Regions from separate parts of the Faecalibacterium sp. AF28-13AC genome, predicted to be linked through region 3. Evidence: riboswitches for the same ligand, from Rfam matches in the RefSeq annotation. Region 3 holds a riboswitch; each other region holds the start of a gene.
What was found. Region 3 has a riboswitch for thiamine pyrophosphate ahead of DWY95_RS03825 (TenA family protein). Riboswitches for the same ligand answer to the same signal wherever they lie in the genome.

Region 1 (4,220 bases), on a different contig from region 3:
AGCATCTACCTTCCCCTCTCGCCGGGGCTGCTGCTGGTCTGCGCCGGGGGCGTGTATCTGGCTGTGCAGGGTATCCTGCGGTTTCTGGGCCGGAACGGCGGGCAGACGTTTCCCGTCACTCTGCAAATTGGCAGCGCATCCCTCCCGCTCCGGGCCTTCTGCGACACCGGTTTCTCGGTGCAGGAACCGCTTTCAGGCCGGGAGGTCGTACTCGTACGCTTTGCCGCCGTGCAGAACGCCCTGCCCGGCCCGCTGCACACCTACTTATCCGCTTACTTCGCGGCCCCTTCCACCCTGCCGCCGCCCGAACTCGGCCTGCGGTTCGTCCCCTGCACCACGGTGTCCGGGCACTGCATTCTTCCCGCCGTCCCGGCTGTACTGGCTTCGGCTCCGGCTCAGCCGCTCTATGCAGCCTTCTGTGACCTTCCGCCCCCTCCGGGCGGCTGGGAGCTGTTGCTCTCGCCTGCCGTTGTGCCCGATGCTGCGTTCCGATGAGCCGTTGAACCTCTCAGTCGGGCTTGCGCCCGCCAGCTTCCCTGATAGGGGAGCCCTTGGCAGGCCGGGCCAGCCCTGCTGTTCGCTTGGGCTCAAATTGGGCGCAAGGCAGCGGGCCCTGTTCTCATTGGAAGCGACTGCGGGACTACGCTCTACCAAAGAGTGCTGGGCAAGCAGTCGTGAATTGAGACAGCGGAGCCCAGCCGTTTCCGGAAGCAGAAAACTTTGCTCGTCCAGCACAACCATCACCGACTCGCCAGTGGCTCCCCTACCAGGGGAGCTGGCGAGCCGCAGGCGAGACTGAGAGGTTTACCCTACCGGTTCCCGCCCTCATTGGCAGCACCCAAGAATCCCGCCCACAAAAAGGAGGCTTTTCGTTGAATCACCTGTTATCGTTTTTCCGTCGGCTGTACGTCCTGTTCGTCTGCCCCGGCGCTGCCCACTATGTCGCCGGGGCGCCCAGCCTGCCGCCGCCCCTGACGCCGGAGCAGGAAAAAGCCCTGCTCGCCCGGATGATGGCGGGCGACCGCGCCGCGCGGGATGACCTCATCACCCACAACCTGCGGCTGGTGGTCTACCTTGCCAAAAAGTACGAGAACACCGGCGTCCCTGCCGAGGACATGATCTCCATCGGCACCATCGGGCTGATCAAAGCGGTCAACACCTTCACGCCGGAACGAAACATCAAACTCGCCACCTACGCAAGCCGCTGCATCGGCAACGAGATCCTGATGTATCTGCGCAAAAGCTCCAACCGCCGCCAGGAGGCCAGCATCGACGAGCCTTTGAACGTGGACGGCGACGGCAACGAGCTGCTTCTCTCCGACATCCTCGGCAGCGACGAGGATTTGGTCAGCCAGCGGCTCGAACAGAGTGCCGAGCGGGCCACCCTCCGGCAGTCGGTGGCCCTGCTCTCCCCGCGGGAGCGCCAGATCATGGAACTGCGCTTCGGGCTGCTGGACGGCGTCGAGCGCACCCAGAAAGAGGCCGCCGATGCCCTCGGCATCAGCCAGAGCTACATCTCCCGCCTCGAAAAACGCATCATCCGGGAATTGAAAAAGAAGCTGGAGGACTGAGCGGGCAAAAATTCCCACGCATGATTCCCCTGCCCCCGCCCCATACTTCCGGTAACGTCAAAACGAAACCGGAGGGGCGCGGATGTACAACAAAGTCGAGCTCTGCGGGATGGATACGGCACAGCTGCCTGTCCTGACCGAAGCACAGAAGCGGGAGCTACTGACGCGGGCCCATGCGGGCGACGCCGCCGCCCGCCAGCAGATGATCGAGGGCAACCTGCGGCTGGTACTCAGCGTGGTACAGCGGTTCGCCCAGCGAGGCGAGAATCTCGACGACCTGTTTCAGGTAGGCTGCATCGGGCTGATCAAGGCCATTGACAACTTTGACCCGGCCCAGAACGTGCGGTTCTCCACCTACGGCGTCCCGATGATCATCGGCGAGATCCGCCGCTTTCTGCGGGACAACAACGCCCTGCGGGTCAGCCGGTCGCTGCGGGATACGGCCTACAAAGCCATGCAGGCGCGGGAGAGGCTGGAAAAGCAGCTGGGCCGGGAGCCTACGGTGAACGAGATCGCGCAGCAGGCGGGCCTGTCCCGCCGGGAGGTGACGGCGGCGCTGGAGTCGGTGGTGGAACCGCTCAGCCTTGAGGAGCCGCTCTATACCGACGGCGGCGACGCCATGTATGTCATCGACCAGGTGCGTGACCCCGACGGCGAGGACAGCTGGATCAGCGGCCTGCAGTTCCGGGAGACCGTCGCGTCCCTGACCCCGCGCGAAAAGCGGATCATGGAGCTGCGCTACCTCAAGGGCGAAACGCAGATGGAGGTGGCGCGGGAGATCGGCATCAGCCAGGCGCAGGTCAGCCGGCTCGAAAAGGCCGCGCTGGAACAATTCCGCAGCAAATAGCAGCAAAAGCGGCACACCCTTATACAACCTATATATAAGGATGCGCCGCCGCTCTTATTTTTTGCCGTATTTCCGGCGGGTGGCCGCTCCGCCCCGCAGATGCCGCTCGGCCTTGTTCCGGGCCAGCACTGCCTGCACCCGCTGGAATAAGTCGGGGTCCACCCGCCGCAGCCGGGACGAAACATCCTTGTGCACGGTGGATTTGCTGCACCCGAACGCCCGCGCTGCGGTCCGCACTGTTGCGCTGTTTTTTGCGATGTACTCCCCCAGCAGTGCAGCCCGCTGTTCCGGTTCCACTTTCATGCCCTGTCCCCTCCTCCGCAAGACTCCTTGGTAAAAAATATGAGGCAGAGGGGCGCAATATGCCCGCCGGGGCTTGACTTTTGGCGTCGGACGACTATACTGGGAGACGGACATGAAAACAGGGGCGCCGAAAGGCTGAGATCCGCGCACTGCGGAGTACCCTTGAACCTGATCCGGGTAATGCCGGCGTAGGTAGTTTGCGGAATGTTCCCATCTTTCACAAACGAAGCCTCTACGCCTGCTGATCGCAGGCGTATTTTGTTTTTGTGTACTATATTTTTAGAGGAGCGAATCCAAAATGTCGAATTCCTATTCCAAGACCCGCATTCTGGTGGAGTGCGCCCTGATGATCGCCATCGGCACCGTGCTGTCGAACATCAAGATCTTCACCATGCCCAACGGCGGCAGCGTCACCCTGCTGAGCATGCTGCCCTTTGTGCTGGTGTCCTTCCGCCATGGCGTCAAGTGGGGCCTGTTCACCGGCCTGGTCAACGGCTGCCTGCAAATGCTGCTGGGCTTCTGGGCACCCCCGACGCCCACCTTCCTGTACTTCCTGGGCGAAGTCCTGCTGGACTACCTCATCGCCTTCATGGCGCTGGGCACGGCTGAGCTGTTTGCCCGCCCCTTCAAAAACCGGATGGTCGGCGTGGCTTTCGGCACCTTTATGGCCGGTGTGCTGCGCTTCCTGTGCAGCTTCCTCTCCGGTGTGCTCGTCTGGGGCAACCTGAACGAGGGCCTGAGTGCCTGGACCTACAGCCTGGTCTACAATGCCAGCTACATGCTGCCGGAGACCCTGCTCACCGTGGTGGCCGCTGTGCTGCTCATCAAGGTGGCCCCGCAGATCTTCGACCGCCAGTACACCAAGGCCTGATTTTTCACGCACCATCGCGCCCCGGCAGGTCCACCGCCCGCCGGGGCGCTTTTCTCTGCAAAAACTTCGCAGGAAATTCGAAAAAAGTGTTGACAGCGTCCCTTCCTGCTGGTATAATAACTCACGTCGCAAGACACGAAACCAAACATGTGGGGGATTAGCTCAGCTGGGAGAGCGCTTGCATGGCATGCAAGAGGTCACCGGTTCGATCCCGGTATTCTCCACCATACAGTTCGTACTCGAACCCGATTCTTTACGAGAAAGGGTTCGGGTACGTTTTTTGTTTATCGGAAATTCTGCGGAAGGACTACACAGAGCGTTAAACGAGCAAAGGCAGGGTATCACTATGACGGTGGTATCCTGCCTTTTGCTTTGAGGAATCAAGTTCGCTTTGTGCGAACTTGGTCGTCACCCTATATGACGCATTGGGGGCAATCGCTGTGTACGTGCGTACCGGGAGAGCGTGTACACCTCTGGCAAGGTGTAACACACTAGACTTTGTTCCAAAGTCTGTGTGCCAAGGGGCATAGCCCCTTTGGAATCCCTGCGGAGCGTGTACGCACGTACGCAGAAAAATGGAAAAATTTCACTATATCGGGGTGTTCTTTCATGGAGGAGTGTGGTATAC
Region 2 (4,220 bases), on a different contig from region 3:
TGGGGCAGGGTCTGTTCGCCCACCCAGGCGCGGTCGGTCACGGCATAGAGCCGCAGCATCTCAGCAGTACAGTTCATCGTTTGCTCCTTGGTCAAGTTGTTCGCCGGTCAGGTTGGACACGGCATCCATCAGATACATGCACAGCGTTCCGGTGCCCTCTTCGCCGGTCAGGCGGGCAGCGGCAGTCTCGCCGCAAAGGCCCATCGCACAGACGGCGGCGGCCGCCGCGGCCAGCGGGCAGTCGGGGTTGGCCCCCACGAAAGCCGCCGTCAGGACCGACAACATACAGCCCGCCCCGGTCACACGCCGCAGCAGCGGGGTGCCGTTGCGGAGGATGTGGGTCGTCTTCCCGTCCGTCACGATGTCCTCGGCCCCGGTCACTGCCGCGACGCAGTGGTGCTGCGCGGCAAACTGCTCGGCCAGCGGCCGCAGGGCCTCCGGCGGCAGGGTCTTGCCGGCATCCACCCCGCGTGAGACCTGCGCAAGCCCGCTCAGCGCCTGCAGCTCCGAGGCGTTGCACCGCAGCACGGTGACGGGCACTTCCCGCAGCACCTCGGCCGCGATGCTCTGGCGGAACTGCGATGCGCCCACGCCCACCGGGTCAAAGACCACCGGCAGGCCCAGCCGGGCGGCGGTGCGGCCCGCTTTGACCATGGCCTCGGCCTTGCGGGGGTTCGGGGTGCCCAGACTCAGGCAGAGGGCCCGGCTCAGCGCCGTGATCTCCTCCACCTCCTCCGGGTCATCCGCCATGATGGGCGACGCCCCGGCCGCCAGCACGATGTTAGCGCAGTCGTTGGCGCTGACGAGATTCGAGATGCAGTGGACGAGGGGCGAGGTTTCCCGCACCCGGTCGAAAAGAGCTCCAAACGCTGTCACGGTGCCCTCCTCAGCTCAGGCTGGTCTGCATGGAGCGCAAAGCGCCGGAGCGCTGCAGCGCGGCCAGCAGCACACCTGCAATGACCGCACCGCCTGCGGTCGAGACGAGGAAGGGCACGATGTAGGCATAGAATGCGATATCGCCCGCGCTCTTGCCCATCAGCAGGATGGCCACCGGGTAGGCGCACAGCCCGCCCAGGATGGAGGTGCCGAACACCTCACCCACCAGAGTGGGCAGCAGCTTTTCGGTCTTGTGGTAGACGATGCCGCACAGCAGGGCACCGAACATGCTGCCGGGGAAGGCCATCAGACTGCCCAGGCCCAGCAGGTTGCGCAGCAGCGAGGCCACGAAGGCCACGCCGATGCCGTAGTAGGGGCCCAGCAGCACAGCGCACAGGATGTTGACCATGTGCTGCACCGGGGCGCATTTGCTGCCAAAAATGGGGAAGCTGAACACGCTGCCCACAACGGCCAGGGCGCAGAGCATCCCGGCCAGAGCCAGCTTTTTCGTAGAGAGTGCTTTCATGAGGATTCCTCCTATTGCAAAGCGGTCGAGACTTTCTGGTCTCCTCTCACGCCGGAACACGGCTTCCCATCGCGTCGATTCAAGGCCCAGGGCGCTCCCCCTCGGCCCGGAGCCGCCCACAAGGCGGCTGCGGCAGAAAACAAAAACAGGAGCTCCCTCTGCGGAAGCCCCTGTGAAAACGCATCGTGATGACTTCCTACGGCGGCATTATCCGCATCAGGTAAAAGGGTCGAAGTTTGAGCACTTCCTCTCAGCCCGCATGACGAGCTCCCCTGTATTTTGTTGTCGGGAGTATTCTACACCCATCGTGCCAAAATTGCAAGAGGCAGTTTCCTTTTGCAGTGCTTCTGTGCTATACTAAGGGTAATTCCGCAACCGAAACCACTTCAAAGGAGATTTGGAATATGGGTCTTGTAAAAGCTGCAATGAACGCGGCCTCCGGCGTGATGGCCGACCAGTGGAAAGAGTTTTTCTATTGCGATGCCCTCCCGGCCGAAGTGCTGGCCGTCAAGGGGCAGAAGCGCACCGACCGTCGCTCTGCCAACAAGCACGGCAATGAGAACATCATCTCCGACGGCTCCGTCGTGGCCGTGGCGGAGGGCCAGTGCGCCCTGATCGTAGAGCAGGGCAAAGTGGTGGAGCTGTGCGCCGAGCCGGGCGAGTACACCTACAGCACCGGCACCCAGCCCTCCCTGCTCAGCGGCGGGCTGAAGGACATCGACGGCGTCTTTGCCGAGATGGGCAAGCGGTTCGGCTTTGGCGGGCAGGCCGCCGCCGACCAGCGCATCTACTACATCAACACCAAGGAGCTGGTGGGCAACAAGTACGGCACCCCCAACCCGGTGCCCTTCCGGGTGGTGGACCAGCGCGCCGGCATCGACCTCGACATCGCCATCCGCTGCTTTGGCGAGTACAGCTACCGCATCGTCAACCCCATCCTGTTTTACACCAACGTCTGCGGAAATGTGGAAAACGCCTACACCCGCGACGCGCTGGACGGCCAGCTCAAGACCGAGCTGATGACCGCCCTGCAGCCCGCTTTTGCCCGCATCAGCGAGCAGGGCATCCGCTATTCCTCCCTGCCCGCCCACACCACCGAGCTGGCGGACGCCCTCAACCAGGCCCTCAGCGCCAAGTGGAGCAAGCTGCGCGGCATCGAGATCGTCTCGCTGGGCGTGTCCGGCGTCAAGGCCAGCGAAGAAGACGAACAGATGATCAAGGACCTGCAGCGCAGTGCCGCCTTTATGGACCCCACCCGCGCCGCCGCCCATCTGGTGGGCGCACAGGCCGCTGCCATGCAGGCGGCTGCCTCCAACACCGCTGCCGGCCCGGCCATTGCCTTCATGGGGGTCAATCAGGCGGCAGCGGCGGGCGGTGTCAACGCCCAGACCCTCTACCAGATGGGGGCCCAGCAGCCCGCAACGCCTGCCGCCCCGGCATCCGGCTGGGCCTGCGCCTGCGGCCAGACCGGCAACACCGGCAAGTTCTGCACCGCCTGCGGCAAGCCCCGGCCCGAAGCGCCCACCGTCTGGGTGTGCAGCTGCGGCGCAAAGAACAGCGGCAAATTCTGTTCCGAGTGCGGCAAGCCGAAGCCCGCAGGCAAGTGCCCGAACTGCGGCTTCACCCCTGCCGACCCGGCCCACCCGCCGAAGTTCTGCCCGGAATGCGGCAGCCCCTTCGGCGCATAAGAGAGGCATCCTGAATGGCTGATAAAGTAACGAATTACCAATGCCCGGCCTGCACCGGCCCGCTGCATTTCGACAGCGCCACCGGCAAGCTCGTCTGCGACTACTGCGGCTCGGCGTATGAGGTGGCAGACATCGAGGCGCAGTACGCGGCCAAGCAGAAAAAGGCCGACTCTGCCGCCGAGGCAGACCAGAAAAAAGCGGCGCAGCGCAAAGCGTCTGCGCCCGTCTGGGATGAGATGGAAGCCGCCAGCCTGACCAGCTACACCTGCACTACCTGCGGGGCTGAGCTTGTCTGCGACGCCACCACTGCCGCCACCAACTGTCCCTACTGCGGCAACCCCACCGTGCTGGGCGGCAAGCTCTCCGGCAAGCTCAAGCCGGAGTACATCCTGCCCTTCAAGCTGGACAAGAATGCCGCCATCGCCCAGCTGACCCACTACTATAAAGGCAAGGCCTTTCTGCCCAAGGCGTTCAAGAGCCAGAACCACATCGCTGAGCTGCAGGGCGTCTATGTTCCCTTCTGGCTCTACGATGCCGAGGCCGACGCTCAGGGCAGCTACGAGGGCCTGACGACCGAGAGCCACCGCGAGGGCGACTACAACGTGACCACCACCCAGCACTACGACGTCCGGCGCGAGGGCACCGCCTTCTTCACCCGCGTTCCGGTGGACGGCTCCAGCAAGATGCCCAACGCCCACATGGACGCCATTGAGCCGTTTGATTACAGCGATCTGAAGCCCTTTTCCACTGCGTATCTGCCGGGCTTTCTGGCCGACCGCTACGACGAGGACTCCGACGCCTGTGCCGAGCGGGCCCGCCCCCGGATGCTGAACTCCACGGCCCAGGCTCTGCACGAGACCACCCACGGCTATTCGGAGGTCAACACCCTGCACGAGGACATCAACCTCAGCAAGTTCCGGGCGCATTACGCCCTGCTGCCGGTCTGGATGCTCCACACCCGCTGGAAGGACAACGACTTCCTCTTCGCGATGAACGGTCAGACCGGGCGGCTCATCGGTGACCTGCCTGTGGACAAAGCCAAAGTGGCCGCGTGGTTTGCCGCCATCAGCCTGCCGCTGATGGCCTTCCTCACCTGGCTGCTCTACTTATAAGGAGGTGCGCAGAATGAA
Region 3 (4,220 bases):
ATCGCCTTACAACCCATGGCATATATTTTTCTTGCGGCAGCCTCCATATCTGAAACTGTGGAAATCTGCATATCCGCTATTTTCTCTGCCTCTGGAATATTTGGAGTAAGCACATCGGCCAGTGGAATTACAGTGTCTATCAAGGTGGAAACCGCCGCAGGATTCATCAATGGGCAGCCATTTTTGGCATACATAACCGGGTCGATTACAATATTTTGTGGCTTATATTGTAATAGTTTCATTGCCACTGCTTTCATACATTCTGGCGTAGAAAGCATACCAATCTTTACTGCGTTCACTTCAATATCTTCAAACACGGCATCAATCTGTTTTGCAATCATATCCGGGGTAATATCTTGGATGTCGATAACGCGGCTGGTGTTCTCTGCAACAACAGAAACAATAACACTCATTCCAAATACGCCGTGAGCAGAAAAAGTTTTCAAATCAGCCTGAATACCTGCACCTCCGCTGCAATCTGATCCGGCAATGGACAATACTTTTTTCATTTTGCATTTTCCTCCATTCTCTCGTTCCGATAGGCCATCTTCCAAAAAGCAAGCTCTAACAAACTTGCTTTTTCAAAAATATCAGCCAGATACTTTTTATTTGCTACTGATAACCCGGCACATTTATGCTCTGCAAAAGCAGACCATTCTTTGCAGCTTTCTGCATATTGTTCATCCGCATAATCTTTGATAAAGTCCCAATATCTTGACTGTCTGCTTGTAGGAACAGCCGCCAATTTTCGGAATATATAGCTGTAACTTAGCATACAGGGAAGAACCGCCATTAAAATTTCTTCATTCTTTCCATGTGACGCAATCTCAAACATGAAATCAATGTAATTTTGATTTTCAGGCAGAGGAGCGATCAGTTCAATATCATTATCCGTCATGCAAAATTGCTTTAGATAATCCAGGCGCACTTCTGATTCCGTATCATTTACAAAATTCAGCATGGAATAGTAAAGCTGAATTTCTCTTAATGTATCAGCATGAAAAATTGCCTTGCCGTATATACGGGCATAGTTTTTCAGATAGATACTATCCTGAATCATATATCTTTTGAATTTTTCAAGAGGTAGCTTTCCAGTTTGCACTTCCTGCACAAATGGGGTAGCTGCACATTCTTCCCAAATGGGAATGTTGTGGGTTAAGATGTCTTTCATAAATGCCATGTTTGATCCTCCTAAGATAAAAAAATAGAGCCTCTAAAACAATTAGAAGCTCTTTCAGACGCAATACGAGCGTAAGAAATTGCTTCCCTACGCCGGTATTAGCCGACAGGTCCAGAGGTCAGGTCTTACCTTTTTCAACTTGTTCAGTTCCCTCGCAAACACATATCATATCTTATTCAATTAAAAAAGGACATTCCCAAAACAGAGAATGTCCAAAAAATACGAATCTGTATTCTTTAGCTCCCTGCGTTGGTATTAGCCAACAGGTTCAAAGGGTCAGGTTTTAACCTTCTCAACTACAAGGTAGTCCCCCTGCTTGAATATCATTATAGTTAGAAAGTCCCCAAAAGTCAAGTCTACGCATTTAGGACGGTAAAAGTCCACGGAAATCAAAGGTTTTTCCGCATGGTCGGCTAGATAAAGTTATCCTGTTCCCCTCAAAACGAGGTTCTAAATGCGGGAAAACGGACAAAAAAGGAGAGACAGATGTGGAGGATTTGACACCTTTTCGCCGACGTTTTTTATCACTGGGTTACAGTAAGGGGCTAATGTATCCTAAAATAATAGCTTTGTTTTATCCCTCAATAGAATTTGTGGCATCTAATTTTTCATAAATATTTTGGATATGATTATGGTGCGGTATATAAAGAGAGAAAAACGCACCGAATACAGAGCCGATAGGCATACTGTATCCGGTGCGTTGTAAATTTTTAACCTTTCAGATAGTAATGCACATAGGCATTATAATCTCGATGCCGGGTGACTAACCGCAGCCAGATATAAAAGTGGGCAGTTTCCGAATACAAATTGAATTCGGTGGGCTCGCTGGTGGGCTGGGCGTACCCTCGGCAGAACCGTGTCAGGGTATCCAAATTCAGAAACTCCGGCAGTTGGAACAGCGCATTCTGGAAAGCATCAATTTCACGGGCAACTTCCAGAACAGGCGTATCCTTTTGGCACTGATGCCAGGTGGTCCACCATTTCCATCCGTCATAATCAGAACGGGAATAGGCTATCTCGCTGGCAGGACGGGAGCCCTGCTGAAACAGATCTTCAAAGGTGCAGGAAGTAGTCAGCAACGGATTTTCAAAGTCGGTCTGCTGCTGGCTCAAACCGTTTTTGACAGCTGCCCATTCTGTTAGAGGGAGTGGGCAACGGTTGGCATCACGCAGGGCTTCATCCATACCGCACGCCTCGCAGATATGGACATCTGCATAGCGGCTCAGGGCGTTGATGACCAGCCTGCAATCCAGCGGCTGACCACACCGAAGACACAGGGGTGGTTGCTCCGCCTCTGGGGTAAACAGCAGTTTGTCCTGCTGCCACATGGTTTCCAACAGGGATTTGGGATAGATACGGATCTTCATGATGATGTCCTCCTATTTTATCGTGTTTAATATTCGTACCGTTTCCTTCGGTCTTCAGACCAGGGAGGGTAAACACGCAGCTCATCCTGGAACATGGTCATCAGATCGCCTGCCATGTCCTCTTTGCGCCGATAGATGCACTGCTTCTCCGTACCATCGGCATAGCGGATGATAGTCTGGAGTGCGGGACCTTTCTGTGTGAAGATGAATTTGCGGCCATGAGAAGGATCAGATGCCTCAATCCAGAGGGGCAGGGTGGAGGAACTCCCATCCAGACACCGCCAGCCGCTGTAATCGGTGTAGCTGAACCCGTTGATTTCCCGCGCCAGTCTGCGCAGGGCAATATACAGCCGCTCAAAGTGGCACCCCAGTTCGCCTTTCTGATGCCGGATGTAGAGGGTGTGCCCCTCATGATCCAGGGCATCCAGTTCTTTGCCATAAAACAGGTATTCAGGGTAAAGACAGCCATCCGATTCAAGAATTTGTCCAGTGGGTTCCGCAAGGTGATTGTCTGACAGCCAGGCCGGAAAAAGTCCGTCTGCGGCTTTTATATTGATGAAAGCGCAGTGGTCGGGCCGGATTCCGGTTAAGTTGGTGGTAAGGGTTTCCCACAAAATCAGGATGCCATGATCCTTTTCATAAAGCTTGATGGCGAGATTGCCGTTGGGATATGTACTGATTTTCAAAGTAAGCTGGGCTCGGTGTTCGCCCAGCGTAAATGCGAGAGTATTCATAAGCGTTTTCCTCCAAAGAAGCACCGGACGCCTGCAAAAATGCAGATTGCCGGTGCTTCTTAGTGTGTTCTGGACAAGGAAACCGGAGCAGGGAGAGGAATGCAGTTCCTCTCTGGTCATCGTCAGCTACACAGCCAAAGTCTTTGACTCGAACTGATAGCGCAGAACCTGAGCCAGCTTTGTCCTGTTTTCACAAGTAATGCGATAGGTAGGGCCATAGTTACGCCTCTGTTCATCCATCCTTCGAATGGAAATGCTAAATCGGGTGCCCTCCTGGGTGATCCACAGACGCCTGCCCGTGGCAGCATCTTCAGCAATAATCCATAAAGGGTACTGCATGGTCATGTAGGTCTGGGGGTAAGCACGCCAGCCGCTGCGGTCATGGTAACAGAAACCGGGGGTAGCCTGCCGCCTTTCATTCAGTACATCATAAACTGCCTTATATTTCATGCACTGCACCGCCTTTCAAAGTTTTTCAGGTAGCCTGCATACCCTTCCGGGTCCAGCTCCTGTAGCCGGTTGGCACGAAAACGATATTCAGGATAGGTGCAGAACCCACTCTGCATGGTGCGACCGGTTGGGATAGCCAGACCATGTCGGACGAGCCAGGTGGGAAATTCCGAATCGGCATTGGTGTCGATAAAGGCATGGTCTTTTTGCCGTTGGCCGGGCAGGTTGACGGTGAGAGTCGCCCAGGGTTCCGGGTCACCGCTTTCCCATGTCACCATTTGTATGGCAAGGTTTCCATTCAGGTAGGAAGTCACCTGCAGCTGGATGGGGTGCGTGGCACCAAATTTCTTGTAAGGCAAGGTAACAGGTGCAGCATCGGTATCAGGCTCTCCGTCCTCTACGCCCAGTTCCCAACTAAGGGACAAAATCTGGCTCTGGCTCAGCGTGCGGGTATATTTCTTTGCGTATTTTGGCCTGAAGAGCAGGGTA

Region 1: linked by a shared signal. The riboswitch ahead of thiT (energy-coupled thiamine transporter ThiT) and the one ahead of DWY95_RS03825 (TenA family protein) in region 3 are both predicted to bind thiamine pyrophosphate.
Region 2: linked by a shared signal. The riboswitch ahead of thiW (energy coupling factor transporter S component ThiW) and the one ahead of DWY95_RS03825 (TenA family protein) in region 3 are both predicted to bind thiamine pyrophosphate.

What each region holds. Positions count from the first base shown of each region.
Region 1 covers NZ_QUFG01000013.1:7,848-12,067, reverse strand. The annotation lists gene DWY95_RS14690 (sigma-E processing peptidase SpoIIGA) at 1-495, shown strand, start outside; gene sigK (RNA polymerase sporulation sigma factor SigK) at 882-1,571, shown strand; gene sigG (RNA polymerase sporulation sigma factor SigG) at 1,654-2,418, shown strand; gene DWY95_RS14675 (sporulation transcriptional regulator SpoIIID) at 2,473-2,721, opposite strand; TPP riboswitch at 2,832-2,933, shown strand; gene thiT (energy-coupled thiamine transporter ThiT) at 3,020-3,592, shown strand; tRNA gene DWY95_RS14665 (tRNA-Ala) at 3,744-3,819, shown strand.
Region 2 covers NZ_QUFG01000011.1:39,131-43,350, forward strand. The annotation lists gene thiE (thiamine phosphate synthase) at 1-77, opposite strand, end outside; gene thiM (hydroxyethylthiazole kinase) at 61-876, opposite strand; gene thiW (energy coupling factor transporter S component ThiW) at 887-1,402, opposite strand; TPP riboswitch at 1,579-1,686, opposite strand; gene DWY95_RS13950 (SPFH domain-containing protein) at 1,807-3,090, shown strand; gene DWY95_RS13955 (Trm112 family protein) at 3,105-4,202, shown strand; gene DWY95_RS13960 (TPM domain-containing protein) at 4,216-4,220, shown strand, end outside.
Region 3 covers NZ_QUFG01000002.1:270,472-274,691, forward strand. The annotation lists gene thiD (bifunctional hydroxymethylpyrimidine kinase/phosphomethylpyrimidine kinase) at 1-509, opposite strand, end outside; gene DWY95_RS03825 (TenA family protein) at 506-1,180, opposite strand; TPP riboswitch at 1,247-1,344, opposite strand; TPP riboswitch at 1,405-1,504, opposite strand; gene DWY95_RS03830 (hypothetical protein) at 1,891-2,547, opposite strand; gene DWY95_RS03840 (DUF4313 domain-containing protein) at 2,574-3,281, opposite strand; gene DWY95_RS03845 (hypothetical protein) at 3,408-3,731, opposite strand; gene DWY95_RS03850 (DUF4313 domain-containing protein) at 3,728-4,220, opposite strand, start outside.